4 regions of the Neobacillus sp. D3-1R genome follow, and region 1 is predicted to be linked to each of the others. Evidence: predicted binding sites of a transcription regulator. Region 1 holds the regulator's gene; each other region holds the start of a gene.
What was found. The regulator Rex, encoded in region 1, represses fermentation and respiration genes when NADH is low (regulators of the CRP and FNR family bind a similar motif). The targets are predictions, from matches to a motif close to TTGTGAAATATTTCACAA.

Region 1 (7,744 bases):
CCCTGACTTTAGAGGGAGTAATATTAGTGGATATATGGTGAGAAGGATGAAAGATTTGGTTAGAGATAAAGGATTTAACCAAATGGTAGCACCAGTCAGATCAGCTCTTAAACACAAATATCCCATAATACCAATGCAATCTTATGCCTATTGGAAAAATTCAGAGGGGTTACCTTTTGATCCATGGATTAGAGTCCATTCTAGAACCAATGCAGATATTATAGCCGTTGCGAATGAATCTATGATCATAAAAGGTAGTGTCAAGATTGGGAAGATTGGACAGGAATGAAGTTCCCTGATAGTGGGTCTTAAACCAGCAGAACAACTGCTGGTTTTTATTATAGCTATAAATGTTAAAAACATCCGACCTTGATACTACAAACAGTATCAAGGTTTTTTCATGAGCTAGATTGATAAAGGAAAATCCAATATTTTCAAAACTCCTTTTAAACATATTAGAAGAGATTATTGCTATAATATAACTTTCGCGTATTTACTTTTATAGAATAATTTCCCGGGAAACCGGAAGGAACTCTATACTTAATAAATTGGAGTGTTTCGTTTGTCTATCAAGAAAAAGCTTCCATTGATTTTTACTATTTTAGTATTTTTTATTTTATTCGCAAATAATACTTTTCATTATCTCCGATCGAAAGAAGCGCTACTAGATTTTAATGAAAAGGAAATAAAACTTATCACGCAAGAGATTTCTTTTCAGGTTGAGAATGCGAAGGAAGGTTCCTTATATGTTGAGAATTTACTTGGAAAGGAATTGCGAACAGCATCCATTGCTATTCAAAAAACTTTACCTGCCGATTATAACGATGTAACGAATGAACAATTGGAACAATTAGCAAAGGAACTGATGGTTTCTCATATAACGCTAATGGCTAAAACAAAAGATGATGTGATAGGTGTAAAATCATCAGACCCAAAGGAAATTAATTTATCTACAAAAGGTTGGGGCTATTGGTACGATGCCTATTTACAACTCCTTGAATTAAAGCCAGTTCGTGTAAATGAAGGATTAACTTTACCAAATTATTGGTCTGGTCCTATTGAAGTAGCTTCAAGCAATCCGGATCATGTAGACAAATGGGGTTATTACTTTGACGGAACTACTAATTATATTATCGACCCTTACTTACGAGATAACGAAGTACTAGGGTATGAAGAACAATTTGGGCCTGGAAAAGTTATGGACCGCTTTACTAAGGAATTAGAAGGAGTACTGGAATTGACCGTTTTTAATCCCAAAAGCTTTGGTAAAAAGAAATCAGTGGTGACGTTAAATGGGAATAGTTATACGAGGATATCGGAAGAGCCAATCTGGTATGGAAAGTATAATTTTATAAATGAAAAAGAGGATGCTGAATGGATTAAGAAGGCATCAACAACAGGAGAAATTCAAACTTACTCTGCACATTTAAACGGAAAAGAAGTGAGGAAAACCTTCGTACCTATCAATAAAGGGAACGATGATCAATACGTGATTGGGCTAGTGTACGACTATGGATTAATACAAAATCAACTAATGCGTGAGTTAGGAGACCATGTCCTTCTTTCTAGTGTTTTCATGATCATTGTATTGCTGACTAGCTTTGTTTTTTCCCGTTCGATCACCAACCCAATTGGACAAATTGTCGAACATGTAAATGAAATAGCTCAGGGCAATTTTGGAAGAAAACTGTTCCTAAAGCGAAAAGATGAATTTGGAGTGCTTACGCAAAACGTTAATGCTTTATCAAGTTACTTACAAACGTATGTGAACGATCTAAAACATAGTCAAACCATTATTGAATATCAGGCATTGCATGACCCATTGACAAGCTTACCGAATAGACGCTTTTTACAGGACAAGCTGAAAGAGTTTCTTGATATATCGGAGAGAACGAATGAAAATATCTCTATTTTATTTTTCGATTTAGATCGCTTTAAAAACGTCAATGATTCGTTAGGTCATTCTAAGGGTGATGAACTGCTTAAAATGGTATCCAAACGGATTGAGGGATTATTGGCACTTGAAAATAGTGTGATCACGAGGCAGGGTGGAGATGAATTTATCATCCTAATAAAGGGATTGTGTTTGAATGAGGTTAAACAGATTGCTGAAAAAATAGTACACGAGTTAAAACAGCCTTTTTACTTAGACCAAAATGAAATTTATCTTGGCATAAGCTGTGGCATTAGTGTTTCTCCAGACCATGGTAAAGATATCGATACCCTTATTGCCTCTTCAGATATAGCGATGTATGCCTCGAAAAATATGGGCGGAAATCGAGTGGTTATTTTCAATGAAGAATTAAATAAGATCACTAGAGAAAAGCCACTGATAGAGTCGAGATTAAGAAAAGCGATTGAAGAGGAAAATATCAAGGTTTTTTATCAACCAAAGGTAAATGGAAATTCTGGTAAGATCGTTGGTGTGGAGGCTTTAGTAAGATGGAATGATAGGGAACTTGGTTTTATACCTCCAAGTATTTTTATTCCGATTGCCGAGGAAACAGGACTCATCCAACCATTATGGGAAATGACGATGAAAAAAGCTTGTACGCAGATTCAGCTTTGGAATAAGAATAGAGTAGAACCACTTAAGTTATCCGTTAATTTCTCGGCAAGACAATTTCTAGATCCAGAAAAGCTCGCTGCTCAAGTGAAAGAAATTCTACAAGATTCACAATTAGAATCGAAATACTTTGAGATTGAAATAACAGAAAGTACGTTGCTGACAAATTCGAAAGAGGTCATCTTTGCTCTTGAGAATCTTAAAGAACATGGAGTTTCAGTCTCGATTGATGACTTTGGAACAGGATATTCTTCCTTAAGCTATTTAAAATCATTGCCGATTGACACATTAAAAATTGATAAATCATTTGTCCAAGAAATCCATTCAGATTTCAGCAATTCAGAAATAGTAGAAGCAATTATTAATTTGGCGCGAAGTCTTCGTTTAAAAGTAGTGGCTGAAGGGGTAGAAGAAGATTATCAAAAACAGTATCTCCTACAAAAAGATTGCACCCTTATGCAAGGGTTTTTATTTAGCAAACCACTGCCAGCAGAAGAACTAGAAAAATTACTTTAAGGGATATACAGAATAAGCACGCCATTTATGGCGTGCTTTTTTGTTATCATAGGAAGTTATTCTGCTAGTTCAGCCCATTCATCCATTAAGCCTTCTAATTCAAGTTTTGCCTGCTCGTTTTTCGTATGAATTTCCGAAACCTTTTCGTGGTCTTGGAAAACTTCAGGGTCACATAATTGAAGCTCATATTGTTCAATATTCTCTTCAAGCTGAGAAATGCCTTCCTCAATTTCTTCTAGCTTACGTTTTCGTTGTCGTTCTAATTTCTTTTGTTCTTTATCCTGCTGGTAATTGTTTTTTTCCACTTTATCCGTAGCATTCATTCCCGGAGCGTTATTCTGTTGCTCCAATGCTTGTAATTCAATCATTTCTTCTTTTTTCTCTAGATAATAATCATAGTCTCCGAGAAACTCCGTACAACCATCTCCGCTTAATTCAAGAACCTTTGAGGCAATACGATTGATGAAATATCGGTCATGTGAAACAAACAAGATGGTACCTGGATAATCAATTAAAGCATTTTCTAAAACCTCTTTGCTGTCTAAATCTAAGTGGTTCGTAGGTTCGTCCAAAATCAGCAAATTGGATTTCTCCATCATAAGCTTTGCTAAAGCAAGTCTCGCTTTTTCTCCACCTGATAAAGTGGATACTATTTTAAGGACATCCTCACCTGAAAATAAGAAATTACCTAAGATGGTCCTGATCTCTTTTTCTGGTTTTAAAGGATACTCATCCCATAATTCGTTTAACACTCTTTTATTGGAAGATAGTTCAGCTTGTTCCTGGTCATAGTAACCAATCGTTACATTCGAACCGAAGCGAACTCCTCCTGATATAGCAGGAAGTTTTTCAATAATTGTTTTTAATAGAGTAGATTTCCCAACACCATTTGGACCAACTAAAGCAACGCTTTCACCACGAGTTAATCGTAAGGAAAGATGGCTGGCTATCGCATCGTTCTGATAACCGATCGTTAAGTCTTCTAGATGAAGAACCTCATTTCCGCTTTGCCTCTCTATTTCAAAGCTAAAGGAAGCCGATTTTTCATCTCCCTTTGGACGGTCCATCCGTTCGATCTTTTCAAGCTTTTTTCGACGAGACTGTGCTCTTTTGGTGGTAGATGCCCTTGCCAAATTCTTTTGAATGAAATCCTCTAATTTTGCAATTTCATCCTGCTGTTTTTCAAATAACTTCAAATCTCTTTCATATTGCTCAGCCTTTTGATCGAGATAGGAGCTATAGTTTCCAACAAATTTTTGAATTTGTCGGCGGGACATTTCATATACCTGTGTGACCACTTTGTCTAAGAAGTAACGGTCATGCGAGACAATCAGAATGGCTCCATCATAGGTTTGTAAGTATTGTTCCAGCCAAGACAACGTATCGATATCTAAATGGTTAGTAGGCTCGTCCAATATTAAAATATCAGGCTTTGTTAAAAGTAGCTTCCCTAAGGCAAGTCTTGTTTTTTGCCCTCCACTTAAGGTAGCTATTTTGGTGCTATAGTCGAAGGTCTGGAAGTTCAATCCATGAAGAACAGAACGAATATCTGCCTCGTATTGATAACCACCGGATTCCTTAAATTTAACCTGAAGGATATCATATTCCTTTAAAACACGTTCATATTGAAGAGAATCTTCTAAAACAGAAGGGTCGGACATTTTTTCCTCAAGAAGGCGCAGTTCTTTTTCCATTCGTTGTAATGGTATAAAGACTGTCAGCATTTCTTCCCATATGGAGAGACTGGATTCTAGTCCAGTATTTTGAGCGAGGTAACCAATGGTTACTTCTTTTGGTTTTATAATATCTCCAGAATCAAAGCTCATTTGACCAGAGATGATTTTTAAAAGAGTCGATTTACCCGCACCGTTTCGTCCAACAAGGGCTACCCGATCTCGAGTTTGAATTTCTAGCTTTATATTCGATAAAATAGTTTCAGCACCAAAATGTTTTGATAGTTGATTTACTTGTAATAAAATCATCATTATTCACCTCTTACCTACACCAAGTGTATCCTAATCTGATGGTATCGGCAATCATCAGTAATATATGTGAAGAAAATTACAATCGTCTTAACAAGTAGGATAAAAATGGTGTATATTAAATGAGAGAGGAGCTATCAAATGGCAGAATTTACGCATTTTAATGAAGAAGGCCGAGCAAAAATGGTAGATGTCAGTAATAAGCCAGAGACCGTGCGAACGGCTGTTGCTCAATCTAGTATTCGATTAAATAAAGAGATTTATGAAAGAATTACCAATCAGACCATGAAAAAGGGAGACGTCTTAGCTGTCGCACAAGTAGCAGCCGTCATGGCTTGCAAAAAGACATGGGACATTATTCCGATGTGTCATCCGATACCGCTGACAGGAATTGATTTAACTTTTTCTTGGGAAGCCGTGGAAGATGATTATATATTACATATTTATGCTACTGTTAAAACCAAAGGAAATACGGGAGTGGAGATGGAAGCGCTCACAGCTGCATCCGTTTGTGCCTTAACCGTTTATGATATGTGCAAAGCGGTGGATAAAGGGATGGTCATTGGACCAACCTTCCTTGTCGAAAAAACAGGCGGCAAAAATGGTGACTTTAAGAGGATTGAACCAGTTAAATAAACGTTATAAATAGTCAAGGTAGGGGATGGGATGGTAAATGAATAATGAAACGATGAAGATACCACAAGCGACGGCAAAGAGATTGCCGTTATATTATCGATTTTTAAAAAATTTACATTCATCTGGAAAGCAGCGTGTTTCTTCAGCTGAACTTAGTGAGGCGGTAAAAGTTGATTCCGCAACGATTCGAAGAGACTTTTCGTACTTTGGTGCCTTGGGGAAAAAGGGCTATGGATATAATGTTAATTACTTATTATCTTTTTTCTCAAAAACCTTGGACCAAGATGAATTAACCAAAGTGGCTCTCATAGGTGTTGGAAACCTGGGAACAGCTTTTTTAAACTACAATTTTTTAAAAAATAATAATACTAAAATTGAACTTGCGTTTGATGTAGATAAAGGAAAAGTGGGGACAACCATCGGAGATGTCAAGGTATATCATATGGATGAACTTGAGGAAATCATCGTAAAGTCAGACATTCAAGTAGCCATTCTTACGGTCCCAGCTCCTGTTGCCCAAAGTATTACCGATAAACTCGTTAACGCAAATGTAAAAGGAATATTAAATTTTACACCAGCACGATTAGATGTACCGAATTCTATTCGGGTACACCATATTGATTTAGCAGTCGAACTACAATCGTTAATCTATTTCTTAAAACATTACTCGACAGATGAAGAGGAATAAAAAATGAGTCCATTAGGCGGACTCATTTTTTTTTGAATGTTTTTTTGAGTTTGTAATGGATGGCGATCATTTTTATCCCTGATCCTACGTCAAATGTAGCAAGAATGACTAATAGATAAGAGAAAAAGCCCCAGCCATCCTCTTGGACATTTTGAATAGCAAAATACGTAAATAAACTACCTAGCAAAATATATAGGATGCCGGAGCCAAAAGGTGAATATCTCATAAAATCCTCCAAATCATTTTAAAAAAATGAAATAAAGCTTTGAACTTTTTCCGCTTCTTGTATCATTTTTTCGATATCTTCTTTGAAAACAGATTGAATTAACACAACAAATGTATTCATGGCTACATGGGCAAACATGGGAACCCAGATTCGTTTCGTCTTTACATATAGGAAGGCAAAGGTAAAGCCCATAGCCGAGTAAAGCAGTGTATGTTCAGGCTCTGTGTGGGCTAATGCAAAGATAACCGAGCTGATAAGGGCAGATAGGAAAAAATTAAAACGTTTGTAAAGTGAACCAAAGATGATTTTTCGAAAGACGATTTCCTCTAAAATAGGTCCTAATACGGAACTAACAATAATCACAAGAGGGAACGTTTCAATAATCTTAATAATTTGTTTCGTGTTTTCCGAACCCATTTTAATTCCAAGCATATTTTCAATATTTGCAGCAAGCGATTGTGAAATTAGGGCTAAGAAAATACCGATGAAAGCCCAAAGCAAGGACCTTTGAAATGACATCGTATGGCTTCTATCTAATTGATCGGATTTCATTTCTTTTCTTAAAATAAAAAGTACAATCAGTGTCGTGATAGAAAAACTAATGAGGAGCCAATAAGATACATAAACCATTTTCCAGTTGGCAGGGGTATTTCCTAAAAATTTTCCTGTTAGTGTGAGGAGCGGAATCCCTAAAACACTGGAAAATTGCATGCCGATGTAGACAATGATGATAATCCAATATTCTTTTTTCAACGGTTTGATCTCCTTTACTTCTACTCTACAATTACATTTTACGCATAAAAGACCGTTTGTATCAATTAGAACTACTTCATTTCATCATAATCAAGAATAAAAGAAAAGACACAGGCTTATACTTATATAGTTGTGTCTAGAATAGGCATAGAAACCTTGTCTAATTTCGTCGAGATTTTCTTTTGAAAATTTTATGCATGATACTTGCAAAACAAATGAAGATTCATTAATATATAAAATGTGTTAGCACTCATGACTAGAGAGTGCTAATAAATTAAAAATTACATAATTTATTGAGGAGGTTATTTTTAATGTTAAAGCCACTAGGAGATCGCATTGTCATTGAGCTTGTTGAGGCAGAAGAAAAAACTGCAAGC
Region 2 (7,744 bases), 2.1 Mb from region 1:
TTGGAGCTTTTAATTCACCTTTTGCCACCATGTCATTAATGATTTTTCCAAATCGGGCACGTTCCCCGTAGCCAAGCCAGCAAATTCGAGAAGGTAAACCCTGGAATTGAATTTTTTCTTGCGCCATTTTTATCCATTTACATAAATGCTCATTGTCCGCAAATTCTCTTAAAATAACTTCATCTGTTTTATAGATATCCTCCGGGTCACCTGACAGCGCTACCCAACGGAAAGGACCTTTTCCTTCACAAAATAATGGTCGAATATAGGCAGGAACGAAACCAGGAAAATCAAAAGCTGATGCTACTCCTTCATCCTTCGCTACCTGGCGAATGTTATTACCATAATCAAAAGTTATCGCACCTCTCTTTTGCATCTCTAACATTGCTTTAACATGAGTTGCCATACTTTGTTTAGAAAGTTTTATATATTCTGCTGGTTCCGACTTTCGTAAATCAGCTGCTTTTTCTAAACTATAACCAACTGGAATATATCCATTTAATGGGTCATGGGCAGAGGTTTGGTCTGTTAGGACATCAGGTATAAAGCCTTTTTCAAGCATTAATGGTAAAAGCTCTGCCGCATTTCCTAATAGACCTATTGATAATGGACGCCCAGCAGCCTTCGCTTCCTTCGCCATCTGAATAGCTTCATCTAATGAATCAGTTTTAACATCTAAGTACTTTGTATCTAAACGACGTTGAATTCTTGTTTCATCCACCTCTATCGCTATACATACACCTTCATTCATCGTGACAGCAAGCGTTTGAGCTCCACCCATACCTCCAAGACCTGCTGTTAAGGTGATGGTTTGTTTTAATGTACCTGAATAATGCTGACGTGCTAATTCAGCAAATGTTTCATATGTTCCTTGAACAATCCCTTGACTGCCAATATAAATCCAGCTTCCTGCTGTCATTTGGCCATACATCATTAAGCCCTTTTTATCAAGCTCATGGAAAGTTTCCCAGTTTGCCCATGCAGGTACTAGATTTGAGTTTGCTAGTAAGACTCTAGGTGCATCTGTGTGTGTTTTAAAAACAGCAACAGGCTTCCCTGATTGGACTAATAGTGTTTCATCATTTTCTAAATTTTTTAGGGTTTCCACAATTGCGTCGTAGCAATCCCAATTTCGAGTTGCCTTGCCAATTCCACCATAAACGACTAAATCATGCGGTCTTTCCGCTACTTCCTCATCTAGATTATTCATCAGCATTCTTAAAGCAGCTTCTTGAATCCAGCCTTTTGTATGCAATTCTGTTCCAGTATAATTTTTGATTACTCTCTTTGTATCCGCTTTCATTTCTATCCCTCCGTTTCTAAATATATTAATAGTGTAAGATGATTTTTTTCATTTAAGTATGTAATATTTTATTGAATTTTTATAATTTTGTTAACTTAATAGTAATAAACTAAGATTTTAATTTTATTTTTTTATAATTTTCTTATGTTTTTAAAGATTTTTTAGATTTTTCAATTTAACACATTAAAGCGTCGGGGGTCTGACCCCCGACGCTTTAATGTGTTAAACAGCCATCATCTAACTAGGAATTATGGTTCCGAAATTGTTTAGGTGGCATATTTGTCAATTGCCGAAACACTCTTGTGAAATATTGTTGATGTGTAAATCCACATAACCTTGCAATTTCTTTTATTGACATTTCGGTTTCATTTAATAGTTTAATTGCTTTATTTATTCGAACTTCATTCAATGTTTCTCTAAACGTTTTTCCTGTCTTTTGTACAAATATACTACTTAAGTAAGTAGGGTTTCGATTCAGGAGAGTAGCCACTCCCTCCAAGGTTAATTGGGAATTCCAATAATGGGTATGAATATAGTCTATACAATTTCCGATTAAATCCTTTTTATGTTCACTCATTTGTTCCTTTAAATTAAAAATCTTGGATATAAATATAATTAATTCCTGAACATTGCGATATATGATCGTTGAATATAAAACCTGATTGAACAAATTAAGATAGTCACTTTCAAGTTCTATAAATATAGAATTCTCTTTCATATATCTGCGAATTTGGGCAAGTATACTCGTTATCCGTATTCGTATAAGACCAGGGTCCGGATAAGGTGTTGCTAGGTGAAGAAATTCTTTATACAACCATTCACGAATCCCTGTTAAATTAGAATGATTTAAAAAATCTATCCAAAGCTTTTGCTCACTAGAAGTAAGGAAAGGATCAATGAATTGCCATTTAATCTCCTCTGCATATTGGGTTACCTGGTTAAACCCTATAAAAAATGTAACTTCAAGCATTTTCTTTGTTTCAATATACCGTTCATGTATAGACAAATTTTTATCTGTAGGAAGATATACGACAATAGAAATAGGTTCAGGCTCGTACAATTGCCAGTCTCGTAATAATCTTTGAGATTCTTCATACCAAGAATCTTCATTTAATTTTGAAATCCCAATAATCGAATCCGATAATGAATAAAATTCAACATCCATTTTAAAAGAGTAATTTTTTAGAAAAGTAGTCAGCTTTTTGATACATCCTCTTTCCTCGGTTTTAAAACCTAAAAACACAAAATCTTTGGCAGAAGTTAAATTATCATTAAATATCTGAGTGATGTCTATTCTATTTTCAGATTTTTTTTCAATTGGATTCAAAGAGTGCTTGGATTTTATTTCTCTTACTAAGTATTGAATATTTCGTTGCAGTTGTTCAGGTGAAACTGGTTTTAGCAGCAACGGTTTTACTCCTATGTCAATTGCCTTCATAGCCGTTTCGAATGTTGCTTCTAATGTTAAACCAACCACTTTTGGATTTAATACCTTTAACCATTTCTTTAAATTTTTGTTTTCTAATGGGGTTAGAAGCTCCATTTCTAAGATTAGAATATCAACTGGAAAACTTTCTAATTTATCTAGAAGCTCAGATATAGTAAAGGCCAGCTCAATTGATAAAGAGGCATCATTTGATTTTAATAACCATTCCATCCCTGTCGTTTCATACCGTTCTCTGTTAGCAATCAATACATGTACCAAGTTTTCACCCCCTAACTTTCATATTAACTTTTCACTAGGTTTTGTAAAGATTATTTCAGAAAAAACAGACAAGTTTCCTCCATCATTATGCATATAGATAAAGTAGACGAGCATCCATTCTACGATTTCTAGAATAATCACCTGAAGGCTTCCTAAACATCACATGATTGGAGGTGAAGAAAATGCCATTTTTAGTTCTTAAAAAGAGATCATTATTTATTTTTTTCCTTGTTGGAATAACGATCATCTCAGCTTCCGTTTGGTTTATTTTTAGGTCAGCTAATGTACCTGTTTTTAAAACTCAAGCCGAATCAAATACGAGAGAAATCCATATGGTAACTGGGGAATTTAAAGCTAAGACAGAAAAAGGGAACGAAATCGAAGCTTATCGTTGGGATCCTGGTACTATTTTTATGGAAAAGGATGAGAAAGTTAATCTTGTTATTTACGGAGTAAATGGAATTGAGCATCCATTTACGATTGAAGGTACTACTATTAAAGGTACTGTCAAAAAAGGGGAAGAAACAATTGTCCCCCTTCAATTTAGCAAGGAAGGCACGTATCGTCTAATTTGTCACACACACGCTGACAAAACAACAAATGGACCAATGATTGCGTATATTGTCGTCGATTAGAAGTAAAGCTGAAACAGGAGAACAAACTCCTGTTTCATTTTTTTACTATAAAAATAGTAACAACCTTATTAATCTCCCTTATTTCGTATATTAATAATATCCAAATCAACTCTCTTAATATATATAACAGATTTCAAAAAATGCGATTATTTTATAATACAGTTTCAAAACCGCTCATTCCTTAATCCATACTTTTTTGTCCAAAGTGTGAATTAACCCTGTTTTCACAATATCTTAACAAATACTAGGCTAAACCATCTATTATTTGTGATGTTTTTCACTTATCATCTGTTATATAAGATATAAGATAAAAATATCAAATCTGTTATATATACGAGGTGTACAACAATGAATAATCAATGGATTGGTTTTACTACTGGAACATGGGCAAAAAAGGTCGATGTTAGAGACTTCATTTTAAAAAATATGGAACCGTACGAAGGTGATGAGGGTTTCCTAGCATCAGCTACCCCTTCAACTACTAAACTATGGGAACAAGTAATGGAATTAACAATACAGGAAAGAGAAAAAGGCGGAGTTCTCGAAATGGATACTGAAACCGTATCTACGATTGTCTCCCATGGCCCAGGATACTTAAATGAAGACTTAGAAAAAATTGTAGGAGTTCAAACTGATAAGCCTTTTAATCGTTCACTACAACCGTTCGGTGGTATTAGAATGGCTAAAGCAGCTTGTGAAGCATATGGTTATCAATTAAGTGAAGATATTGAAAAGATCTTTACTGACTATAGAAAAACACATAATCAAGGCGTATTTGATGCATATACAGATGAAATGATGCTGGCAAGAAAAGCGGGAATCATTACAGGTCTGCCAGATGCATACGGACGCGGCAGAATCATTGGTGATTACCGTCGAGTGGCTTTATACGGTGTTGACTTTTTAATAAATGAAAAGAAAAAAGATCTTGTTTCAACAAGTAAAGTAATGACTGAAGAAAATATGCGCCTTCGTGAAGAAATTTCAGAACAAATCCGGGCACTTCTTGAATTGAAAGAGCTTGGTACCATTTATGGTTTTGACATTTCCAAACCTGCTAAAAATGCTCTTGAAGCATTTCAATGGTTATATTTTGGGTATCTAGCAGCCATTAAAGAACAAAATGGGGCAGCAATGAGCCTAGGTCGAGTTTCCACCTTCCTTGATATCTATCTTGAACGAGATTTACAAAACGGTACCTTAACGGAAGAACAAGCACAAGAATTAGTAGATCATTTTATCATGAAGCTCCGTCTAGTAAAATTTGCACGGACTCCTGATTACAATGAATTATTTAGCGGTGATCCAACTTGGGTAACAGAATCAATTGGCGGAATGGCATTAGACGGACGTTCACTAGTAACCAAAACGTCCTTCCGCTTCTTACACTCATTAGACAACCTTGGACCTGCTCCAGAACCAAACCTAACCGTACTCTGGTCCACACAGTTACCAGAAAAATTTAAGAAATATTGTGCAAAAATGTCAATTAAAACAAGCTCAATCCAATACGAAAATGATGATATTATGCGTCCAGAATATGGGGATGATTACGGGATTGCCTGTTGTGTTTCTGCCATGGAAATTGGTAAACAAATGCAATTTTTTGGGGCTCGAGCAAACTTAGCTAAAGCACTGCTTTATTCTATCAACGGTGGAATAGATGAAAAATTAAAAATCCAAGTAGGTCCTGATTTTGCTCCAATAACCTCTGAAGTATTACAATTTGATGAGGTCATGACAAAATTTGAGCAAATGATGGAATGGCTTGCAGATTTATATATTAATACTCTAAACATCATCCACTATATGCATGATAAATACAGCTACGAACGTATCGAAATGGCTTTGCATGATTCCGAAATAGTAAGAACGATGGCAACAGGGATTGCTGGACTAAGTGTGGTAGCCGATTCCTTAAGCGCTATAAAATATGGTGAAGTAAAGGTTATTCGTGATGAAAATGGAATCGCTGTCGACTTTGAAACAAAAGGTGAATTTCCTAAATACGGTAATAATGATGATCGGGTAGACAGCATTGCCGTTGATATAGTGGAACGATTTATGAAAAAACTGCACAAGCACCAAACCTATCGTCAATCTATTCATACGATGTCTATTTTAACCATTACCTCTAATGTTGTGTATGGAAAGAAAACAGGAAACACTCCTGATGGAAGACGTACAGGTGAACCATTTGCCCCTGGAGCTAATCCAATGCATGGTCGTGATACAAAAGGAACCTTGGCGTCGCTTTCTTCTGTTGCAAAGCTTCCTTATCAATCTGCATTGGATGGCATATCTAATACTTTCTCCATTGTTCCAAAGGCATTAGGGAAAGAAGAAGAGAGTCAGTCTCGTAATCTTGTTTCTATCTTAGATGGGTATGCAATAAAAGCGGGGCATCATCTAAATGTAAACGTATTTAATCGTGAAACTTTATTGAATGCCATGGAACATCCTGAAAAGTATCCACAATTAACCATTCGGGTTTCTGGTTATGCCGTAAACTTTATTAAATTAACGAGGGAACAACAAATGGATGTTATTAATCGTACATTCCATGAATCTTTGTAAAACCATTAATTAAGGGATCGAGGTCTCCCCTTCCATTGAGACTTCCCAATCGAAGGGAGATTACTATCATGCTAGGAAATATACATTCTATCGAGACTTTAGGAACTGTTGATGGACCAGGAATTCGTTATGTTGTCTTCACACAAGGCTGTCTCTTACGCTGTCAGTTTTGTCATAATGCTGATACATGGGAGATTGGGACTGGTAAGCAAATGTCTGTTTCCGAACTCATGAATGACTTAATTTCTTATCTCCCGTTTATTCAGTCTTCCGGTGGCGGTATTACAGTTAGTGGCGGCGAGCCTTTATTACAGTTACCGTTTTTAATCGAATTATTTAAGGAATGTAAAAAGAAAGGAATTCATACAACGATTGATTCTTCTGGCGGATGCTATTCAAATGCAAAACTATTTCAAGAACAATTGGCAGAACTCCTTCAATATACGGATTTAATCTTACTCGATTTAAAACATATTAATCGAAAGAAACACATACAGCTTACTGGAATGCCTAATGACCATATCCTTGAGTTTGCTAAGCTGCTTTCCAGCAAGCAGGTACCTGTTTGGATTCGCCACGTCTTGGTACCAACCATCACAGATGATGAAACAGATTTAAATGAAATGGCAAATTTTATTTCTACACTTAACAATGTAAAAAAGATTGAAATACTTCCATACCACAAACTTGGGGTCTATAAATGGGAAGCACTCGGGCTTCAATATCCACTAAAAGAAATAGAGCCACCGAATGATTCACAAGTTGAAAAGGCTTTGCATATTTTAAAAGGGAAGTGTCAGTTTACTTCTTAATTGTTTTAACTCCCCCTATTTATGTGCTGCACGAAGGTGTGGCACTTTTTTTATTTATTATTTTCCAAAGTTTCTATATAATGGAATCGAGAGGTGATGACAAATGGTCTACCAAACTGGTAAAACCAAATGGGGAATCTTTTCAACACTAATACTATTAATATTTACCGCAAACTATACAATCTATCATCAACCTATCTTTTTCCCTTTAGATAATAAAATCGTTATAGCTTCCTTAATTGATTTTATTATTGTTATTCCAGTTATGACTTACCTTTTCATAATCAGAAAAAGATATTCATTAAAGATGATTGGAATACCCGTTCTTGGTGGTTATGGTGCTGCCAAGTTAATCATCCCAGATGAATTATTAAGTTCTTACTCCCAAGTTACCTGGTTCATTATTGCAGGTGAGCTAATCATAGTCCTAATGGAAATTTATCTACTTTATAAAATAGTGACCAAATTTCCAAAATTAGTGAAGGAATTTAAGGAAAGACGCGAGAACGGAATTTATTTTCCCGAAAACATCAGTATTGTGATAGAACATATTATGCCCCATTCACTAACGAAAAGAATTATGTCAACTGAAGCAGCTATCTACTATTATGCATTGTTTTCTTATCGCAAAAAATTGAAATACAGCACTACCAATACGTTTACCTATCATTTAAAGACAAGCTCTATTGCCCTTAATATTATGCTTATTCAT
Region 3 (7,744 bases), 1.7 Mb from region 1:
TTTTTCGCGAAGGTGAGCTTTCTGATGCACTCTTCGTTGTCCATCAAGGAACGATAAAGGTCTCAAAGGTATCGGATGAAGGAAAAGAACAAATTCTAAGAATTCTTTTTCCAGGAGATTTTTTTGGACAGTACGCTTTATTGGACAATAAAATGCATTATGCGGATGCAGAGGTTTTAGAGGAAACAACAGTGTGCCTATTAAATAAAAATGATTTTAAAGGTATATTAGAGAGAAATCCAGTAATGGCTATGAATTTCATGCTGGCATTAAGTGAGTTGCTTCAAAAGGCTGATGAATGGATAGGAACCATTAGTTTACTAGAGGTAGAGCGAAGATTAGCGAAAGCATTATTATTATTTTTTGAAAAGGAGAGGGAGAAAGAGTTCTTTGAACTTCCAGTTCCTAAAAAAGACTTTGCTTCTTTGATTGGAGCAACACCAGAAACATTAAGTCGAAAACTAGTTTATTTGCAAAACCAAAAGATATTAGAATTAGATGGACGTCGCGGCATTCGACTTCTAAATCCGGAAAAACTTAAAGAAATAGTTGGATAATGCTTTACCATATTAACGCATCGGGGGTCTGACCCCCGGTGCGTTAATGCTTTAGTATGAGTAAGCGGAAGTGTTCTGGTCCGATTTCGTTTACGACGCAGTTTAGTCCAAGTTGTTCGACAGCTGCCACAAGTGGTTGGCCAGGTAAAGGAAGGTGCACCTCTATGATGGTTCCAGTCTCTGCTTCCTTTATAAATTCAATGATTTGAGCACGTGGATGAATTCCTTGTTTTATTAAATCTCTAGCATCGATGATGGCTCTTGAACCTTCTCTTTGAATGTTTAACATTTGTTTGCCCCTTTCATAAAAACTAGTTTAATCATAATCTGACAACCTGGATTCTTCCTTGATTTATATCAAGTATGATTGGAACTTATTAAACAGATATTTAAGGCAATAAAAAACGGAGTTCATATGAAATGAACTCCGATGCAATGACATTATAGATGACTATGACCGGAAGATAGTACCCAAACCGAGCCAGCGACAATCACCACAGCAGTAAAAATTGCATAAATAATGTTAATCTGCTGAACTCTACCATCTTTACCTTCATTTAAGTGCATGAACATCGTTAGCTGGAGAGTTGCTTGGATGATGGCTAATCCTCCAATAATGATTAAAATCATTGTAAACGATAAGTTGGTTTTTAATGCGACCCACACAGCGAAGAAAGTTAATGCTAAAGATGATATAAACCCAATGATATGGTGGACAGGGAATTTATGTGAATTCGTATGATTACTCATATTAGGACACCATCCCTGCTAAATAAACAAATGTAAATACAAAGATCCAAACGACATCAAGGAAATGCCAGTATAAACCGATAATAAATGCTTTACGAGCTGTAACAGGAGTTAATCCGCGAGTGAAGAGCTGGATCAATATTAGAATAGCCCAACCAATCCCCATTGTTACGTGTAAACCATGCGTACCAACTAGTACAAAGAAACTAGAAAGGAAGGCACTTGTCTGCATGGTTGCTCCTTCATGAACATAATGTGAAAATTCGTTAATCTCTAAAAATAGGAAACTAGCACCAAGGAGCAGTGTAATGATAAGCCACGTGATTAGACCTTTTAAGTTATGGCGACGCATTTCAAATATAGCAAGTCCGCAAGTAAAACTACTTGTCAATAAAATAAGGGTCATGATCATTGCATCTTTAAAAACGAATAGGTCCTGTTGTGTCGGTCCGCCTGCATGACGACTTCCTAAAACACCATACACGGAGAAAAGAGTTGCGAATAAAATCACTTCAGCTCCAAGAAAAATCCAGAAACCAAGAATATTTAATCGGCTTTGTTCGGTTTGGTATTCTAATGGTAGTGACGTATCCACATTAGCTGACATGATGATTCACTCCTTTCGAATTGTTTCTCCATTTACTTTCTGTTTTCTTAATTTCATCTATTTTTACATGGTATCCATCGTTATAGTCGAATGAGCGAATAATTAGGCCCACAAGAATTCCAACCGTTGCCACAAGAGCAGCCACCTTCCATTCAAATACAAGGAAGAATCCGACTATGCCGAAGACTACAGCCATATAAAAAGGTAATCCTGAATTACTTGGCATATGAATTTCTTCTAATTCTTCATCTTTTAAGGTTAGATCCTTATTTTGCTTTTTAAAGTGCCAGAAAGCATCAAGTGTTTTGACTTCAGGAACTATTGCAAAGTTATAGTGTTGTACAGGGGATGCTGTCATCCATTCTAGTGTTCTAGCATCCCAAGGATCATGGGAGATATTACGGCTAGAATAACGAGCACTCCAGTAAATGTTATAGCAGAAGAATGCAAATCCAATGGCTAAAATAGCTGATCCAATGGCCGAAACCAAGAATAATGGTGCGAACCCTGATTCTACTGAATAGGTATAGGAACGTCGAACAGCACCGTTTAATCCTAGGAAAAACATCGGCATAAAGGTTAAGTTAAATCCAATATTGAAAAACCAGAAGTGGAACTTACCAAGTTTCTCATTCAGCATATGCCCAAACATTTTTGGCCACCAATAGTAAAGGCCAGCAAATACTGCGTATACGACACCAGGAATTAACACATAGTGAAAATGTGCAACCAGGAATAACGTATTATGGTACTGAAAATCGGCAGCTCCCATAGCTAACATAACCCCAGTTACCCCACCAATAACGAAGGTAGGTACAAACGCTAGTGCCCATAACATGGCAGTCGTAAATCGTATTCGCCCTTTACGCATAGTAAACAACCAGTTGAAAATTTTAATACCGGTAGGAACCGCAATCATCATCGTTGTAATAGAGAAAACTGAGTTTACAAGGGGGCCGGAACCCATGGTAAAGAAATGGTGAACCCATACTAACATACTTAAGAAAGCAATCCCTACAATAGAAACAACCATCGATTTATATCCGAAAAGAGACTTTCGAGAAAAAGTGGAGATAACCTCAGAGAACATACCGAAAGCAGGAAGTACTACGATATAAACCTCTGGATGTCCCCATAACCAAAACAGGTTAGCCCAAAGCATATCCATACCGCCACCGGACACGGTGAAAAAGTGTGTTCCAAAAAGACGGTCAAATGTCATTAAAGCTAATGCAACAGTGAAAATTGGAAATGCGGCAACGATAATAACAGATGTGATTAAAGACGTCCAAGTAAACATTGGCATCTTCATCAAACTCATGCCTTTAGTACGCATTTTTAATATGGTTACGATAAAGTTAATACCTGTCATTAATGTACCGATACCTGCAATCTGTAAAGCAATCGCATAATAGTTATTCCCGATTCCTGGTGTGAATTCTTTACCCGCAAGAGGGAAGTAAGAAGTCCAACCAGCATCAGGAGAACCACCGATAACAAACGATATATTAAATAGCATGGCACCGCTAAAAAATAGCCAAAAGCTTAAGGCGTTTAATTGAGGAAAAGCCACATCTCTTGCACCAATCTGTAAAGGGATAACAACGTTCATCAAACCAATTAACATAGGCATCGCCATGAAGAGAATCATGATGACCCCGTGAGTTGTGAAAATTTCATTATAATGTTGAGCATCTAAAAATTGCATTTCTGGACGTGAAGTTTGGACTTTCATAAGTAGTCCGTCCATTCCGCCGCGGAAAAACATTAATACCGCGGAAAGAATATACATGATTCCAATTTTTTTATGATCAACCGTTGTTAGCCATTCAGTCCATAGCCAATTCCACTTTTTAAAATAAGTGAGTCCAGCCACAATACCGAACATCGTTAAAAGAATGGCAATTTGGGAACCGAGAATGAGAGGATCACCAGTAATAAAAAATTCATTCCATTTAATGCCCACTATGTCCACCTCCATTGGATTCTTCCTCTTGCATGTTGTGTCCTTCATGGTCACTAAGTTTACCATCTACTTGCTCTGGATCCTCGAATATTTGTCCAGGGTAACCGTGACCGCGATATAATTCAGGGTTTGTGTAGTCTTTTGAATTCATTTCAGCATGATTCACCCATTCAAGATGAGTATTTGAAAAAGTCATACGACCAAGATGGGTTGGTTTAAGTAATTCGTTATATTCTTTTTCCGTCAACTTTGGAGCTGTTTGCTTTGCTTCCTTTACCCATTGCGTAAACTCATCGTCTGTTTGAGCAAGGACTTCAAATTCCATCCCTGCATAACCTTTTCCATTAAAGTTCGTATTTCTACCAAGATAAGAACCAGGGTTATCAGCAAGGAGGATTAATTCTGTTTCCATTTTATTCATGGCATACTTTTGTCCACCTAATGCAGGAACCCAAAAGGATTGCATGGTACCAGCAGAAGTGAGTTTAAATTTAACAGGTGTATCTTCTGGAATATTTACATAGTTTATCGTTTCAATACCTTGTTCGGGATAACTGAAAATCCATTTCCAATCCGCGGCCGTAACATTAATTGTGATTGGCTTTTTATCTTCATGCCCAACTGGGACTTCTTCTAATGAATACAAGGTCTTAACCGTTGGAATAGTTAAAGCGACAAGAATTAGGATTGGAATTGCTGTCCAAATTATTTCTAATACCATGCTACCGTGTTCTTCAGGTGGCTCATAATCTTTATTTTCTGGTCTTTCTCTATATTTCCAGATAATGTAACCAAACAAGGAGAAAACGACAACCACTACAAGTAGCATCCAAATAAGAGACCAGTTAATAAGGTCCATAATACTTCTTGCAGCTGGTCCTTGAGGTTCAAAAACGACCATATTGGTTTCACAGCCTGCAAGCATGGATAGTGATAATACTCCTACAAGCCAGACAAAAAGTTTTTTCGATTTCATGTTGCAACTCCTTTCAGTTAAAAACAAATTATTTAGTAGAATAATAAATTGTTCAAAGATTGGACAAAGTTGAAGGTATTATTGTTCAATCATTCACATACTTTTGTACATTTGTTCACAAACTTGAACAAAAAGGAAGTAGTGAAAACCGCTATGTATTAAGTTTTCACTACACGTATGATGATAACATACCTTCTCGAAATTAAATGTGACAAAATTAGCAAGGAAGAATTTGGAAGTTTGCAAATGAGGATTTCTGTATTTTCTTTAACGTTATTTCTATGTGTGAATAATATTTTTAGAGTTAATCTTGTAAAAATTTACAATTTTTCGCGAGAGAAGTGAGAGATTCCGACAGGAACAATGATTATTTTACAAACATAATTTTGTTTATATAATTCGTAACAATTTAGACAAAATTATATGAGTTAGATAAGAATGGCTTTTGATTAGATGTTTTTAAAAAAGTGAAATCGATGGAAATCAACCTATTATTATTGGTATGATTAAAGAAAAAATATTGGGGTAAATAGGATGCATACAAAACGATTATTAGGTTTTATTTCAGGTTATTTTAGCATGTCAATATTTTTACATAGCATAAAAGCTTATGCTATGGGTGTACAGCTCCAATCAGCAGGGGAAAGAATAGGAGCTGTAGGCACTGGTTTAGTTATTCTTCTTCTTATCATGATCATTTTAAAAAAATGGTTCTCTCCATCCTTTTTTCACGGTTTCTTAGTAGCAACTGGTCTTTTTTTAAGTTTTGATATAGTCGTATTTCATTGGTTTTTCCATTTACATAGAATTACTAGTGGTCCTGAAGCCAATTGGTTAGAGCCAATATTTGTAGTATTTGGTATAGCTTTATTCTTTTATGGATTAAAAAGGGAAAAAACAACAAAGCTTTATCAAGAAACAGCTGTGAATGAAAATGTCTATAGTGCTAAATAAGGTGAGGTGTTGCTTATGGATATAAAGAAAGTCCAATCTATATTAGAAAGTCATCAGCCGAAAATTTTGGGGAGTGAGAGTTTTTCTAGATTTGCTATCTTTCTACCGTTAATTCAGAAAGAAAATGAAATACATGTACTTTTTGAAGTTCGTTCACATCAATTAAGGAGACAGCCAGGAGATATCTGTTTCCCAGGTGGAAGAATGGATCCGGATGATAAAATAGAAAAATTTACAGCCATTCGAGAGACAATGGAAGAATTAGGTTTAAATCGTGAAGATATTTCAGACGTGTTTCCATTGGATTATCTCGTTTCTCCTTTTGGAATGATGGTGTTTCCATATGCGGGTTTCATTAAACAAGAAAAGTTTCGACTAAATAAGGCTGAGGTAGAAGAAGTATTTACTGTTCCTCTATCTTTTTTCATAAAAAATACCCCAAGAATATATCGGGTAAACTTTAGAGTTGAACCTGAGGAAGGTTTTCCTTATGAATTATTAGTTGGAGGAAAAGACTATAATTGGCGTGCCAGACAAATGGAAGAATACTTTTACCTTTATGATAATAGGGTAATTTGGGGATTAACAGCTAGAATTTTATTCCACTTTATTGAGATCATTAAAAACAAATGATGGATTTTACTACACTAAATAGTTAAAGATATGTTATATTATTTAAATATTCTAAAATCTTATCAGGGAAGGTGATACGATATGACGACAGAAATGAAAGTAAACGACAGCAGCCTTCCGTTACGACGGGATGTTAAAATGCTAGGAAATATACTTGGTGAAATCCTAGTTTATCATGGGGGATTAGAACTATTTAATAAAGTAGAAAAAATTAGAGAGATGTGTAAAGCTCTTCGAAATCAAAATGATGATGTAAATTATTTAGCACTAAAACAAGAAATCACAAATCTTGACCCCAATCTCAGAAAACAAATCATACGAGCGTTTTCTGTATACTTCCACTTAATCAATGCTGCGGAACAAAATCATCGAATCCGTCGTAGACGTGAATATCAATTAAAATCAGATGTGAATGTACAGCCAGGGTCTATAGAGAGTGCGATATTTTCCCTCCAGGAAAATAAAATAAGTTCAGAGATATTACAAAATGTCTTAAATACAATATCTCTTGAACTGATTATTACTGCGCATCCTACGGAGGCAACAAAGAGATCCATTCTTGAAATTCAAAAGAGAATTGCGGATATTCTTAAAAGCTTAGACAATCCACTAATTTCAAAAAAAGAACGCCAAAAAATGGAGGAGAGCTTGTTTAATGAAGTGACCGTTCTTTGGCAAACAGATGAATTGAGACATACAAAACCAACTGTTATGGATGAAGTGAAAAATGGTCTCTATTATTTTGATCAAACTCTTTTTGATGTTCTACCAGAAATTCATCAAGAGGTGGAAGATTCACTTAAAGTACATTACCCTGGACAGGATTGGAAGGTACCTCATTTCCTGCGTTTTGGTTCATGGATTGGTGGGGACCGTGATGGAAATCCAAATGTTACACCAGAGATCACATGGGAAACGCTAAATCGTCAAAGAAGACTAGTATTAAAAAAATACAAAGTCGTATTAGTTGAATTAATGAAACGTTTTAGTCACTCGTCAACAAGAGCAAACGTTAGCCAAGAACTTTTCTTATCCTTAAAGGAAGATGAAGAAAAATATTTATCTATAGATCAACGATGGCCAAATGAAATAGAGGTGTATCGCCGTAAATTTGCCATTATGATAGAAAGATTAAAGCAAGTAGGTAATTCAGAAATAGGTTATTCTTCAGCCGATGAATTTCTTCAAGATCTATTAATGGTCCAGAGAAGCATCTATCATCACCATCCAACCAATCATGAATTGAAAATGCTCCAAAAATTTATTCGTCAAGTTCAACTATTTGGTTTTCATTTGGCGAC
Region 4 (7,744 bases), 490 kb from region 1:
CTTTTTGCAAAGGTTTTTATCGATTGGAAACGGTGGAAGGAATTCTATCCGACTGTTCAGTACTATATAATTTGTAACCTACTATATAATTTCATCTTTTATCAACATACCTTATGGAGATATAAAGCGGTTACGGTTTCTTGGCTCAATCATACAATAATAGAAATTGCCTTCTCGCTATTTATACTCCCAGTTGTGATCATGATGTATCTTCAATATTTCCCAAAAGGTAGGAAGAAGTACTTTTATATCGGAATTTGGGTTGCTTATTTTTCTGTGATTGAATGGATTTTTACGAAAAAGGGGCTATTTGTATATGAAAATGGTTGGAATGGTTGGTGGTCCCTATTGTTTAACGTTATTTCTTTTGTCATTATACGTTTGCATTATAAAAGACCGGCTTTTGCGATGATGATATCCATACCTATCATCATCATTCTATTGTATTTCTTCCATCCAGCTTTGCATGAATTGAAGTAGGGGTAATGCCGATGTCTCTTTCTACACCAGTGTTCTTTATTCTTCTCTTTGGGGTTTATATTGGAATGGCACTCTTTTTATGGAGGCAGAAAAAGAAATAGGTGTCAGCTCCAAATGAGGAGGACACCTATCTTTTTATAGTCCTAAAATTTCTGCTAATTTTTCTTGGTCAAAGCCCATTACGACTTCTTGACCATTTTCATCTTTAATAACCGTTGCGGGGGTAGCGGAAGCTCCTAATTCAATAATTTCTTGCATGTAACGATCATCCTTGCGAATATCTCTTTCCTCAAACTCCACTCCGTTCTCTTTTAGCCAAAGTTTTTCCGCATGGCATGGCGGGCAAGTTTCTTGTGTATAAATAACGACGTTTTTCATCATTCTAACCTCCATTTGTGTTTGCCACTATTGTATCTTAGTTTTTCTATTTTTACACGGTTCATGACTTATACATTGGGAATGTTTGGAATTGTTATGCTACAATGAAAATGAAACATCCGGGGGTGATGGTTTGAAACAAAAAAGAACCTATATGTTGATAATACTAATTGTATTGGGAGCAATAGCTTACGCATTATATTATTTTAATGTGGTAAATGTACCGCAAGTTCGATTTTTTTCTGAAGATAATATCTATCAATTAAATATAGAAGAAGATTGGGAAAAGTTCAAAGAAGAGTTAGAAATCAATAGTGGCACTTCTGATGATGCCAGAATAGAGGATTTCAATGTTTACCTAACAAAGGATGGAGACATTGAAGAGGTAAGATTTAATTTGGCTATGCAAAAGGAAAATAAATATACGATTTATCAATATAATAGTTGTCGATCTTGTCAGGATGAGAAAAAAGTGATTATTACGAAAAAAACGGTGAATGATTGGTTTCAATATCCAGGATTAATGAATGCCAATGAATTTTTTAAAAGACTTCAAATCCTAAACCAACAAAAGGTGTTTATCAGGGATGAGAAAGACGTTAAATTGAGATCATCTGGATGGAAAGAAGGTATCGGTTTACCAGGAGAATACTATCTGTTAGAGGAAAATCATCTTAGAAAATTGTCTCCACCTTCAGACCAGTTATCCTATGAAGGCTTTAATTTATTATTGATTGAGATAATTAGTGGGGAATTAACAGACGAAAACACAAGAACTATTTTTATCTCGCAATTTGTTAAAAACAAGGAGTAACGTGAAGTGGAGCCCAAGTCTCTGCTTTTTTTTGTCCATTTCATGACAATGTTAAGTTTTACACCTTTCAAATGATGTATATCACTAATTCTCTTTTGAAAAAATGCTATTTTAATTGTGAGAACTAATAGGTTCTCATTCCACAGCGAAGGAGAATTCTTATGAGTGAAATGATTAATAATCGTGAACTACAACTATATACAGAAACAAATCGAATGGCTAATATAAGACAAGTTTTTCAAGATCTTCATAACGGGAGAAATATCGACGAGGTAAAAGCTCATTTCAATGCTTTCATTGGAAAAATTACGGTGGATGAAATTGCTCAACTTTCCCATGATTTTTTAGAAAACGATGGAATTTCTAATGAAGAAGTGCAACGAATATATGCAGCTCACACCGAAATGTTTAAAGGAACAATTCAGGAAGAAATCCATTCAACTGCTGGCCCCGAAGACCAGCCTGGGCACCCGGTACATACCTTTAAGTTAGAGAACCGGGAATTGGAAAAATTAGTTCAATTGAGCGTGAAAGTTAACTTAGAACAATTTGAAAAAGAGGATACACCTGAGAATGTCTACAAGCTATTGAGTGATATGAATCTTTTATTAGATATCGATAAGCATTTTAGCCGTAAAGAGAATTTGATTTTTCCATATCTTGAAAATTACGGAATTTATGGACCAACCAACAATATGTGGAGAATCGACGATTTTATCCGCGATGCCATCAAGGACGCTAAGCAAAAACTAACCCATTACCAAGGCGATAAAAAAGCAGTTATCCATGTAATCCATTATGTAATGGATGAAGTATTAGCCATGGTGTATCGCGAAGAAAACATTCTTTTTCCGATGGCGTTGAAAAATTTGACGGAAGACGAGTGGGTGAAAATTGCCCACGAAAGCGATGAAATTGGCTTTTGCTTAACAGGGCCAGAAGCGGAGTGGAAACCTGACCGTAATCATCTAGATGAGAAAGCAATCTCTGAAGGTTATATAAAAATGGAAACGGGGATACTATCACTTAAACAATTGGAGATGCTTCTAAATCATCTACCGGTTGATATTACCTTCATTGACCATGAAGATGTCGTCCGTTACTTCTCCCATGGAAAAGAACGAATATTTGCACGCACTAAAGCCGTTATCGGCCGCACAGTGCAAAACTGTCATCCCCCAAGAAGTGTTCATGTCGTGGAGGAGCTATTGGAGGATTTTAAATCAGGTAAAAAAGATAGCGAGGACTTCTGGATTAAGTTCCGTGATAAATATGTTTATATCCGTTACTTCGCAGTTCGTGATGAGAATGGAAAATACATTGGAACTCTTGAATTCACGCAAAATATTGACCCGATTAAAGCCATTGAAGGCGAAAAACGAATTTTATCATAGGCTCTTTTCTGAACCTTTGTTGCTTTTTTAGATTAATAAATAGGCATTTCTCGATATAGGGTGTTAAACTCATACGGAAATGAAGAAAAGAGCTGATCATTTATTAAGAGAGCCTGTAAAAATCCGGCTTTAGGGATTTTTACGAAAACCACAAACTATACGAAAACAGCTTTATCATAAAAAAGAAAGCGAACAGTCAATGTGCTGTTCGCTTTTTAATTGGATTTTTAGTGTAGACTGTGGCTTATCAACCGCATTTCAAGTTTTATCAACCGAAATTTGGAATTTATCAACCGGCAACTCAAGTTTTATCAACCGAAACCAGCAACTTATCAACCGCACCCATTCCCCAGCCTCATTCCCCAAAACCCCACCTAACAAAAACCTGTTTATTTTTACCACCGAAGTGCAAGCTATAAAAAAGCCCAATCTTCCTAAGTGACAGATATGCCTTCCATGGAGTAAAATTGCTTATTGGAAAAATTATGGGGGTTAAGAAAAATGAAAAGTAGAACGACCGTAATGGTTAGCATTGTTCTGGCGATGCTGGTGGCCTCGATGGATACCACAATTATGAACACAACGATGCCGATTATCGCAAAAGAGTTAGGAAGATTTGATTTATATGCTTGGTCCTTCGCGTCATATATGATTGCGAGTACCATTCTTTCCCCTGTAGCAGGGAGACTTTCTGATTTATTCGGAAGAAAAAGAGTTTTTGCATCTGGAATTATCCTTTTTTTATTCGGGTCACTTCTTTGCGGGTTATCACAAAGTATGATTCAGTTAGTTATTTTCCGCGCGGTTCAGGGAATAGGTGCCGGATTTATGATGCCTTTTCCAGCGATTATTGCAGGAGACCTTTTTTCTGTTGAAAAACGAGGAAAAATCCAAGCTTTGTTTACCGGTATGTGGGGCTTATCTGCTGTCCTTGCGCCTTTACTAGGAGCATTTTTTGTTGAGGTTATGACATGGAGATGGATTTTCTTTGTTAATTTACCTATTTGTATCATTGCATTGTTGACGCTTTTACCATACCAAGAAAAGTATCAGCCAAAGAAAGCAAAGGTCGATTATATTGGAGCTCTATTATTTGCAGTTGGTATCACTTTCCTTCTTTTAGTGACGGTGCTTGAAGAAAATCAACTATTATTCGGTGTGATTGGAGCTTTATTCTTAATAGGATTTTATTTTTTCGAGAAAAAGCATACATCACCTATTGTCCCACTGTCCATGTTTAAAAATAAGACATTTACTTGGATTAATATCAATTCCTTCCTAGGGACAGTCGCTCTATTTGGAACGTCGAGTTACATTCCGTTATTTTTACAGAATATTGCACACCTATCGCTTTTCATGAGTGGGGTGGCTCTTCTAGGTACGGCGATTGGCTGGATGGTTGTGGCAGTTCCAGCAGGAAAATGGATTTTAAAATACGGATACCGACCATTGTTAATGATTGGGAATGTCTTGCTATTCCTTTCAGGCATTCTATTGGTTCTATTGAATGATAACCATGGTTTCTGGTATGTATTCTTGGCGATGATTGTTCAAGGACTATCTTTTGGGTTATTGAGTACAGTTGGAATCATTGGTGTTCAACAGCTTGTTGGGGCTCATGAAAAAGGAATTTCTACTTCGTTTTTCATGTTTTGCCGAAACACAGGTACCGCTATCGGAGTGACGATTATGGGAGCACTCTTAACAAGTGGAGCGAATTTTATGGAGGGCATCCATCATTTGTTTATTTTCGGTTTCTTCGGAAGTATTTTGGCTGTGCTAACTTCATTCTTTATTCCAGGCAACCAAGAGAGTTCAGTGGTAGCACAAAGTAAAATCAGTTAAAAAGGGTGCTTTTAAGCATCCTTTTTTGTTAAAATTGAAACAGTTATCTTAGTCGATATGTAAGGAAAGGAAGTTTGGCTTTGAAAAAGTTAACCGTTATTCCCATTATGATCCTTGTAGCCATCCTGGCGATGTGGATGCTGAATAAAGATTATTCGGAAATAGCCCTTCTAATAAGATGGATCATAGCTATAGGTGCGGCCCTTTTATCAGGTGGAATCGCTTATCTAATGTTTACATTAGAAGAAAGAGACAAAAAGGTGAGAGGTAAATAACAAAAAGGACTTGAAGTTCTTGCCTCATAAATAGAAGCCCTAACTTCCAGTGGAGTTAGGGCTTCATTTTTAAATATAAAAAAATAGCTAGTAGGTTAAATAGTGATCAAACCATTCAAATATTTCTTTATCACGTTCCTGTTGGTAGTTTGATAATCTATGGTCACCTTCTGGATAGATGACAAGCTTGTAAATCTTAGAGTGTTCTTCGAGTAATTTGGATAATTCTATCGAATCTTCAACGTGTACTCTATTATCGTTATCTCCATGTAATATTAATATAGGGATGTTTATTTTATCTGGCCAGAATAAAGCAGACCTCGCTATAAATTTTTCTCGTTCATCAACCTTATTTCCGATAAGTTCTTCATGAATCTGATCCATTGGAAAAGGGAGTGACTCTCGTAATAAATTACTCGGAGCACCTACAACTGCAGCAGCTTTTATATCAATACCTAGTTTTATAGCGATATAAGTCATTAATCCGCCCCTAGAATGGCCAAACATTACTTTTCGATTGGAATCAGCGTATGGTAGTGTATCGGCTAACCAGGACATTGCAAATATATCGCGAATATCTGCTCCTCCAAATTCTTCACTACCCTCTCCACCATCGTTACCACGGTATTGAGTAGCAAGGACAACATAATTTCTGGCTGCGTAGGAAGCTAATCGTTCTAACCTTTCTTCGTCGATCTTACCATATTCTCTATTGCCTCCACGATTATAAATGAGTACTGGTAAGGGGCCGTTATCGGTATTCTTTGGTTTTACTATAAAACCAATAACCCGATAACCATCAATTAAATATTCAATTCGGAATGACTCCACTTTTTCCTCATACTTTTGATTCGTTTTCATCGATACTATGGAAACAATCTGTCCGTCAGTTAAATTCCTATTCATAAAAACCATCCCTTTCGTTTGCTTAAAACATCAGAGCATGGTTAGGAAGAATGACGATGTAATAAATACAATCAATAAAAAAAGACTACGTTCATTACGATAGTCTTTAATCTACTTAGTTTATTAATGATTAAAAGAAAAAATGTAAAGGATTGTAGATACCATCGTCAACTTGCTCTGAAATTTTATATACGACACAACAATCCCCTCCTTAAATAATTAAATTTCCTAACTTTTCAAAATATACCATTTTATGTAATGAAGTTCAATATTTTTTTAAAAATGACCGCCATTTATTTGTAAAAGTAAACAGAAGATCTAAAATGAGTTGTTTTAATAGTTTGGTAAAAAGTGAAATTTATTATGCCTGAGATACTATTTTTGGTTATCATGATTAGTAAGAAGGAAACAAGGAGGAAAAAGGCATTGTCATTTTTGAAAAAAATAGAACCGCATCTGCTTAGTGAAGAATTACTTATTCAAAAATTTATATTAAGACTACTTAGTGAATATTATCCGTTTGTGCCACCCGAATGGACGGAGAGGCTATTAAATGACGCTCTCCAGTCAAAGGTGAAGGAATTCAACATATTAATGAATCTAGAAAAGTTACCTTTTAGCGAAAGAGCAGTAATGTTTTTAATAGAAGGGCTGAAAAATTCAGATGCATCCAATCAATATTTATACTTACGGTTAGTAGACAAGATAGAACCTGAGTTGGCTTTCAAGTATCGGGAACAATTGGAACCATATGCACCAAAGGATAACTGGGATTTCTATCGTATTTTACTTGAGGGGTCTGAAGAAGAAGTCTGGGAAACCTATGGAGATTTACTAGGAGGTTTGGGGAAATCACCCGAACATAACCATCAACTATATAGTAAGGCAAAACTTTTAGTGAAGACACTTATTCATAAGGGCTGGGTGGATGAGAACGAAATAGACCTTATATTAGGAGAACAGCTCCATGAAAAATATTTTGCCTATCATGGTATTCTTGCTGTTTATATGATTGGTTTACTGAAGTTACCTAAATACATACCGCTATTAGTGAGTTTTCTCGATCGTGATGATGACATCTTACTGGAGGAAACGGCAGATGCGTTAATTTCCTTTCAAAGTGATGAAGTGGTAGAATCGGTGGTTCCATATGCTCGAATGCAGGAGTCATCTATTTTTGCTATCTCCGTATTAAGTGGAACGAAAACTCCATTGGCTACTCAGGTTTTAAAGGACTTAATGACAGAACTGACAGATGAAGACGACCAAAGCATTGTATTTGAAGCCTTGTGCCATCAATTATCTGATGCCGCCTTACCTGAAATAGAAGCTTATTTGAAGAATCATCCACAATCGTATCTCGTTGAAATAGAGGAACTAGCATACGGATTTTACAAAGTAATGGGTGAGAATCATCCCTATTTAGAAGAATGGAAGCGTATCGCTGAAAAAAATGAAGCAGACTTCGCAAAGGATATGGAGCGTCAAAATCAACCTAGTAGTTTAAATCCAAAAGTAGGCAGAAACGATCCATGCCCATGTGGCAGCGGGAAAAAATATAAAAAATGCTGTGGTGCTTAAAGAATTTTGAAAAGACCCTAATTTGGGTCTTTTTCTGTTTATGCAGTAAGGTTATTTAAGGTTGAATTTTG

Region 2: pflB (formate C-acetyltransferase) is a predicted target of Rex. The motif match lies at 3,909-3,926, and genes of this name have one in related genera.
Region 3: qoxA (cytochrome aa3 quinol oxidase subunit II) is a predicted target of Rex. The motif match lies at 4,960-4,977, and genes of this name have one in related genera.
Region 4: ACSBPO_RS02655 (DUF438 domain-containing protein) is a predicted target of Rex. The motif match lies at 1,721-1,738, and genes of this name have one in related genera.

The regions. Positions count from the first base shown of each region.
Region 1 is NZ_CP197471.1:40,301-48,044, forward strand. It holds gene ACSBPO_RS00270 (GNAT family N-acetyltransferase) at 1-289, shown strand, start outside; gene ACSBPO_RS00275 (putative bifunctional diguanylate cyclase/phosphodiesterase) at 563-3,082, shown strand; gene ACSBPO_RS00280 (ABC-F family ATP-binding cassette domain-containing protein) at 3,139-5,064, opposite strand; gene moaC (cyclic pyranopterin monophosphate synthase MoaC) at 5,206-5,700, shown strand; gene ACSBPO_RS00290 (redox-sensing transcriptional repressor Rex) at 5,738-6,388, shown strand; gene ACSBPO_RS00295 (YdiK family protein) at 6,411-6,614, opposite strand; gene ACSBPO_RS00300 (CPBP family intramembrane glutamic endopeptidase) at 6,633-7,367, opposite strand; gene groES (co-chaperone GroES) at 7,679-7,744, shown strand, end outside.
Region 2 is NZ_CP197471.1:2,595,833-2,603,576, forward strand. It holds gene hutU (urocanate hydratase) at 1-1,303, opposite strand, end outside; gene ACSBPO_RS13300 (response regulator transcription factor) at 1,545-3,008, opposite strand; gene ACSBPO_RS13305 (hypothetical protein) at 3,191-3,643, shown strand; gene pflB (formate C-acetyltransferase) at 3,992-6,220, shown strand; gene pflA (pyruvate formate-lyase-activating protein) at 6,289-7,032, shown strand; gene ACSBPO_RS13320 (hypothetical protein) at 7,136-7,744, shown strand, end outside.
Region 3 is NZ_CP197471.1:1,765,462-1,773,205, forward strand. It holds gene ACSBPO_RS08950 (Crp/Fnr family transcriptional regulator) at 1-557, shown strand, start outside; gene ACSBPO_RS08955 (amino acid decarboxylase) at 601-846, opposite strand; gene qoxD (cytochrome aa3 quinol oxidase subunit IV) at 999-1,307, opposite strand; gene qoxC (cytochrome aa3 quinol oxidase subunit III) at 1,309-1,914, opposite strand; gene qoxB (cytochrome aa3 quinol oxidase subunit I) at 1,904-3,880, opposite strand; gene qoxA (cytochrome aa3 quinol oxidase subunit II) at 3,870-4,856, opposite strand; gene ACSBPO_RS08980 (hypothetical protein) at 5,391-5,810, shown strand; gene ACSBPO_RS08985 (NUDIX hydrolase) at 5,826-6,443, shown strand; gene ppc (phosphoenolpyruvate carboxylase) at 6,525-7,744, shown strand, end outside.
Region 4 is NZ_CP197471.1:527,344-535,087, forward strand. It holds gene ACSBPO_RS02640 (CBO0543 family protein) at 1-480, shown strand, start outside; gene ACSBPO_RS02645 (glutaredoxin family protein) at 616-861, opposite strand; gene ACSBPO_RS02650 (hypothetical protein) at 992-1,672, shown strand; gene ACSBPO_RS02655 (DUF438 domain-containing protein) at 1,834-3,066, shown strand; gene ACSBPO_RS02660 (MFS transporter) at 3,568-4,911, shown strand; gene ACSBPO_RS02665 (histidine kinase) at 4,992-5,186, shown strand; gene ACSBPO_RS02670 (alpha/beta hydrolase family protein) at 5,274-6,092, opposite strand; gene ACSBPO_RS02675 (SEC-C metal-binding domain-containing protein) at 6,519-7,673, shown strand.